2 regions of the Arthrobacter sp. SLBN-112 genome follow, and region 2 is predicted to be linked to the other one. Evidence: riboswitches for the same ligand, from Rfam matches in the RefSeq annotation. Region 2 holds a riboswitch; the other holds the start of a gene.

Region 1 (3,406 bases), 4.0 Mb from region 2:
AAGGCCGTCGCGGCGGACAGCCCGGCAAAGCCTGTGCTGCCGATAATCAGCAGCCGGCGCCGCCCGATCCTGTCGCCAAGGCTTCCCATCGACACCAGGAGCCCGGCCAATACCAGCGGATAGGCGTCAATAATCCACAGAAGGTGTAGGCCGGAGGGTTCCAGGGCGCGGGTGATGGCGGGCAAGGCGAACGTCAGGGCGGTGTTGTCCATGGCGACGAGCAGCACTGGGAACATGAGCAGCCCCAGCGCGAGCCAGTCGCGCCGCGGGGAGCGTGTGGCCGGCCCGCTGACGGGTGCGGGCGCCAGGGTTGAGGGGGAAGTCGTCATGAGATAACTATACCGTCCAGACGGTATAGTTTGAAAACTTCGCCGTTTCCCGTTTCACCTCCGGCGGAGGGCATGATGGGAACCATGCCCCGAAAGCCAGTAGCCCGTGAAGCGGTCCTTGACGCCTTCGAAACCCTCTTGATCGACGTGGGGGAGCGGGCGGCCACGCTGGATGCGGTGGCCAAGAAGGCCGGGGTATCCAAGGGCGGCCTGCTCTACCACTTCCCCAACAAGGAAGCGCTCATTGAGGTGCTGCTGGACCGGTTGGACGGGCTGGCCAAGGAGGACGCCGATGCCATGGCCGCGGCCGGCGAGGGGGCGGCTGCCTACTTCATCCGGTCCTCCGTGTGGGCGGACACTCCGCTGGACCGGGCCATCGTCGCCGCCACCAGGCTTGCGGAGGTGGCGCACCAGGAAACGCGGCGGCGTTTCGCAGCCATCCAGCAGCGGTGGCTGGATGAGATCGCGGCCGATGTGGGTCCGGGGCTGGCCAAGGCGGTCCTGTACATGGGGGACGGGCTGTATTTCAATGCCATGCTGTCCGTGGGCCCGGCGCCGCAAGGGGGAGCGGACGCTGACGTGGAGGAACTCCTGGCAGCTCTGGAGCGGCTCCGCAGGTAACCTGGGCCATTTGCCGGGAAGGGTTGCGGCATAGGACAATGGAACGTTGTGAGGGCTGTCACCGGCCCGCATGATCCAGTACATGACTGGTCCAACAAATGAATAGCCTTTGATCTGCGGCGGGAGAGTTCTGCCGGTGTACAGGCAGGCGCCGTAGGAGCAAATCCTCCCCAGGAATCTCGCAGGCCCCCGTACCGCCGCGGCGAGGCACCTCTGGAAAGCAGCAGGCGGTTCTCCTGCCCCGATCGGGGCGCGGAGCTGTTGTGCTCACCGACGGTGCAAGCGGGTCCTGCCAGGCAGGAACCGCGGAAACTCTCAGGTCCAATACAGAGCGGGGAGGAACCCGAATCGCTGTGGCGTACCCTGCGCCGCCTGAGTAAATGGAGTTCCTTCGTGCCGGTTAGCCCAGCCTCCACCACCTTCGTAGACCGCCATATCGGCGCGCGCCGCCAGGCCGACGTCGACACCATGCTCAAAGCCGTTGGCTACGACACTGTCGATTCCCTGGTAGACACCGCTGTCCCCAAAGTCATCCGCCAGGAAACCGCCCTTCGCCTGCAGGACGCCCTCAGCGAAGTGGAAGTCCTCACCGAACTCCGGAAGCTGGCCGCAAAGAACAAAACGGCCGTGCAACTGATCGGCCAGGGCTACTACGACACCGTCACTCCACCGGTGATCCGCCGGAACATCCTGGAATCGCCGGCTTGGTACACCGCCTACACCCCGTACCAGCCTGAGATCTCGCAGGGCCGGCTCGAGGCGCTGCTGAACTTCCAGACCATGGTCCAGGACCTGGTGGGACTGCCCATCGCCAATGCCTCGCTGCTGGATGAAGCCACCGCCGTGGCGGAAGCCGTGCTGCTGATGCGCCGGTCCAACAAGGCGAAGCCCGCCGCCGACGGCAAGACCGTCCTGGACATCGACGTGCTGCCGCAGACCATTGCCATCGTCCAGGGCCGGGCCGAGGCGCTCGGCTTCGAGGTCGAGGTTGCGGACCTGTCCCAAGGCCTGCCCGAGGGCGACATTAACGGCATCGTGCTGCAGCAGCCCGGTGCGTCCGGCCGGGTCTGGGACCAGTCCGGCGCCATCGCCGACGCCAAGGACCGCGGCGCCCTGGTCACCGTGGCCGCGGACCTGCTGGCCCTCACCATGATCACCCCGCCGGGCGAGCAGGGCGCGGACATTGCTGTCGGTTCCGCCCAGCGTTTTGGCGTGCCGTTGTTCTTCGGCGGGCCGCATGCCGCGTATATGGCTGTCCGCAAGGGCCTGGAGCGCTCGCTGCCCGGCCGCCTGGTGGGCGTGTCCAAGGACGACGCCGGTGTTCCCGCCTACCGCCTGGCCCTGCAGACCCGTGAGCAGCACATCCGCCGTGAAAAAGCCACGTCCAACATCTGCACCGCCCAGGCGCTGCTGGCCATCGTTGCCTCCATGTACGCGGTGTACCACGGCCCCGACGGCCTGAAGGCGATCGCCGGGACGGTGCACGGCCACGCGCGCAGCCTGGCTGCCTCGCTTGCTGCTGCCGGAGTCAAGGTCCTGCACCAGAGCTTCTTCGACACCCTGACTGTGCGGGTCCCCGGACGCGCGGCCGCCATCATGGCCGACGCCGAGGCACGCGGCATCAACCTGCGGCGCATCGACGCCGACACGGTGGGCATCTCCCTGGACGAAACCACGACACCGGCCATCGTCGCCGAGGTTGCCGCCATCTTTGGCGCCACGGTCGCGGACGGTGAAGGCTTTGAGTTGGAGACCGCCGTCGAGCGTTCCTCCGACTACCTGCAGCATCCGGTGTTCAACACGCACCGGTCCGAAACCCAGCTGCTGCGCTACATCCGCAAGCTCTCGGACCGGGACCTGGCGCTGGACCGCACGATGATTCCCCTGGGTTCCTGCACCATGAAGCTGAACGCCACGGCCGAGATGGAAGCCATCTCCTGGCCTGAGTTTGCGTCCATCCACCCGTTCGCCCCGGATTCCCAAACCGAGGGCTGGCGTGAACTCATCGCCGACCTGGAAGCAGACCTGACCACCATCACCGGGTACGACCAGGTGTCCATCCAGCCCAACGCCGGATCCCAGGGCGAACTCGCCGGGCTTTTGGCGATCCGCGGCTACCACCACTCCCGCGGCGATCAGCAGCGCACCGTTTGCCTGATCCCGGCCTCGGCGCACGGCACGAACGCCGCCTCGGCGGTGCTGGCCGGGATGAAGGTCGTCGTCGTGGCCACCGCTGCTGACGGCACGATCGACCACGATGACCTGACGGCGAAGATCGAGACCCACAAGGACGTCCTGTCCTGCATCATGATCACCTACCCCTCCACCCACGGCGTCTTTGACGGGGACGTGCGCGAAGTCTGCGACGCGGTCCACGCCGCCGGCGGCCAGGTCTACATCGACGGCGCCAACCTCAACGCCCTCGTTGGCCTGGCGCAGCCTGGCCAGTTCGGCGG
Region 2 (3,406 bases):
GACACGTCCCCGCCAAAGTTACCCGGCTGCGCAAGCCCCACCAGTGCGTTCAGGTTGGCGCCGTCCACGTACACCTGGCCGCCGGCCGCATGGACGGCGTCGCAGACTTCGCGGACATCCCCGTCGTAGACGCCGTGGGTGGACGGGTAGGTGATCATGATGGCCGAGAGGACGTCCTTGTGGGTCTCGATCTTGGCCGTCAGGTCATCGTGGTCGATCGTGCCGTCAGACGCGGTAGCCACGACGACGACCTTCATGCCGGCCAGCACGGCCGAGGCAGCGTTCGTGCCGTGCGCCGAGGCCGGGATCAGGCAGACGGTCCGCTGCTGCTCTCCACGGGAGTGGTGGTAGCCGCGGATGGCCAGGAGCCCGGCGAGTTCGCCCTGGGAACCGGCGTTGGGCTGGATGGACACCTGGTCATATCCGGTGATTTCGGCGAGATCGGCTTCAAGCCCGGCGATCAGTTCACGCCAGCCCGCGGTCTGGGAGTCCGGGGCGAACGGGTGGATGGACGCGAACTCCGGCCAGGAGATGGCTTCCATCTCGGCGGTGGCGTTCAGCTTCATGGTGCAGGAACCCAGCGGAATCATCGTGCGGTCCAGCGCCAGGTCCCGGTCCGAGAGCTTGCGGATGTAGCGCAGCAGCTGGGTTTCGGAACGGTGCGTGTTGAACACCGGATGCTGCAGGTACGCCGAGGTGCGCAGCACGGCTTCGGGCAGTTCGAAACCCTCTGCAGACACCACGGGACCGGCACCAAAGGCGACAGCAACCGCGGAGAGGACCTCCGGCGTCGTGGTTTCATCGACTGACACGCCAACTGTATCCGCGTCGATGAAGCGCAGGTTGATGCCGCGGGCTTCGGCGGCGGTGATCACCTTGGTGGCCTTGCCCGGGACGCGGACCGTCAGCGTGTCGAAGAAACAGTCGCTGACGAGTTCGCGGCCCATGGCCGTGAGGGCGGTGGCCAGGACCCTTGCGTTGTTGTGGACGGTTTCGGCGATCGCCTTAAGGCCGTCGGGGCCGTGGTAGACGGCGTAGAAGGAGGAGACGATGGCCAGCAGTGCCTGCGCGGTGCAGATGTTGGAGGTGGCCTTCTCGCGGCGGATGTGCTGCTCGCGGGTCTGCAGGGCCAGGCGGTAGGCCGGGACGCCGGCGTCATCCTTGGACACGCCGACGATGCGGCCAGGGAGCGTGCGTTCCATGCCGTCGCGGACGGCCATGTAGGCGGCGTGCGGTCCCCCAAAGAACAACGGCACGCCAAAACGCTGGGTGGAGCCGACGGCGATGTCCGCGCCCTGCTCGCCCGGCGGGGTGATGAGGGTGAGGGCCAGCAGGTCGGCTGCGACCGTGACCAGGGCGCCGCGGTCCTTGGCGTCGGCGATGACGCCGGACTGGTCCCAGACCCGGCCGGACGCGCCGGGCTGCTGCAGCACGATGCCGTTGATGTCGCCTTCGGGCAGGCCGCCCGTGAGGTCGGCGATTTCCACCTCGAAGCCGAGGGCTTCGGCCCGCCCCAGGACGATGGCGATGGTCTGCGGGAGGAGGTCGGCGTCCAATACGGTCTTGCCGTCTTTGGCGGTCTTGTTTTTGTTGGCCCGGCGCATCAGCAGCACGGCCTCGGCCACGGCGGTGGCCTCATCCAGCAGCGAGGCGTTGGCCACGGGGAGGGCCGTAAGGTCCTGCACCATGGTCTGGAAGTTCAGCAGTGCCTCGAGCCGGCCCTGCGAGATTTCCGGCTGGTACGGGGTGTAGGCGGTGTACCAAGCCGGCGATTCCAGGATGTTGCGGCGGATCACCGGCGGGGTCACGGTGTCGTAGTAGCCTTGGCCGATCATCTGGATGGCGGTCTTGTTCCGGCCGGCGATCCGGCGCAGCTCGGCAAGGACCTCCACCTCGCTGAGGGCGTCGGTCAGCCGGAGCGCAGTTTCCTGGCGGATGGACGCGGGGACGGCGATGTCAACGAGGCCATCCACGCTGTCGTAGCCCACGGCTTTGAGCATGGTGTCGACGTCGGACTGGCGGCGTGCGCCGATATGGCGGTCAACAAACGATGTTGGATGCGATTGAATCGTCATGAGGAACTCCAGTTCTGGCCGGCCAAAGATGGCACGGCATGGGATGGGTTCCTCCCCGCTCTGTATTGGACCTGAGAGATTCCGCGTTGCCTGCTCTTGGCAGGGGACCGCTTGCACCGTCGGTGAACCAGGCACAAGCCTGGTTGCTTTCCAGAGTCGCCTCGCCATGACGGTACGGGGGCCTGAGAGATTCCTGGGGAGGATTTGCTCCTACGGCGCCTGCCCGGTGTTTCGCCGGGAGGACTCTCCCGTCACAGCTCGAAAGGCTTATTCAAATGTGGGTGATTCGGCTCACAAGGTATCGGGATTAGCTGCCGGTGGCAAATCGGGCGACTGCCGCAGGGAGCGGGACCCGGAACCTGGCACCCTTCCGCCCAGCTTGTGGCGGGACAAGTTTGACTTTCGATCGTGACGGACACCACACTGAACCCCGGGATCGGCACCGCCCGGTGGCCGGCTCAACGTATCCGGAGCGGCCCACCAGCCGGCGCCCATCCCATCGCATGACCCGCCGCGGCCCCCAGGGCTGCGGCGTCCAATTGAACATGCCTTCGACCTGCGGCGGGAGAGCCCTGCCGGTACATCCAACAGGCGCCGTAGGAGCAAATCCTCCCCAGGAAACTCTCAGGCCCACGTACCGCCGCGGACAGGCAACTCTGGAAAGCAGCCAGGCATGTCCCTGGCTCACCGACGGTGCAAGCGGCCCTGGGCTGCGGAAACTCTCAGGTTCACTACAGAGCGGGGAGGAACCAAATCTTTTGCGGCCCCCAAAAGGCCGCTTTATCGATGGAGTTCCTCATGGCGATTCATCCCCAAACGTCCAACGGCGAACCGGCCCGCAACCAAGGCGCCACTGCGGCAGCCCGCAGCGAGCCTCCCCACCTGGAGCGGCAGCTCACCAACCGGCACATCCAGCTCATCGCGATCGGCGGAGCGATCGGCACCGGCCTCTTCATGGGCTCCGGCAAGACCATCTCCGCGGCCGGCCCATCCGTGATCTTCGTGTACATGATCATCGGCTTCATGCTCTTCTTCGTCATGCGGGCCATGGGCGAACTGCTGCTGAGCAACCTGAACTACAAGTCCTTCAGTGACTTCGCGGCTGACCTCCTCGGACCGTGGGCAGGCTTCTTTACCGGCTGGACGTACTGGTTCTGCTGGGTGATCACCGGAATCGCGGACGTCATCGCCATCGCCGGCTACTCAAAGGAACTCTGGCCGGCGCTGCCGCTCTGGATCCCGGGCCTGGCCACCGTTGCCATCCTGCTCCTGCTGAACCTCGCCACCGTCAAGGCTTTCGGTGAGACCGAGTTCTGGTTCGCCCTCATCAA

The links. A riboswitch is a leader RNA that binds a small molecule or an ion and turns the genes downstream of it on or off. The one in region 2 is predicted to bind glycine.
Region 1: another riboswitch for glycine. It lies ahead of gcvP (aminomethyl-transferring glycine dehydrogenase); the one in region 2 lies ahead of gcvP (aminomethyl-transferring glycine dehydrogenase).

Annotation. Positions count from the first base shown of each region.
Region 1 is NZ_JAUSXY010000001.1:4,352,919-4,356,324, reverse strand. Features, by position in the region: gene QF050_RS20160 (MFS transporter) at 1-329, opposite strand, end outside; gene QF050_RS20155 (TetR/AcrR family transcriptional regulator) at 414-950, shown strand; glycine riboswitch at 1,061-1,157, shown strand; gene gcvP (aminomethyl-transferring glycine dehydrogenase) at 1,344-3,406, shown strand, end outside.
Region 2 is NZ_JAUSXY010000001.1:317,823-321,228, reverse strand. Features, by position in the region: gene gcvP (aminomethyl-transferring glycine dehydrogenase) at 1-2,075, opposite strand, end outside; glycine riboswitch at 2,236-2,336, opposite strand; glycine riboswitch at 2,628-2,725, shown strand; gene cycA (D-serine/D-alanine/glycine transporter) at 2,874-3,406, shown strand, end outside.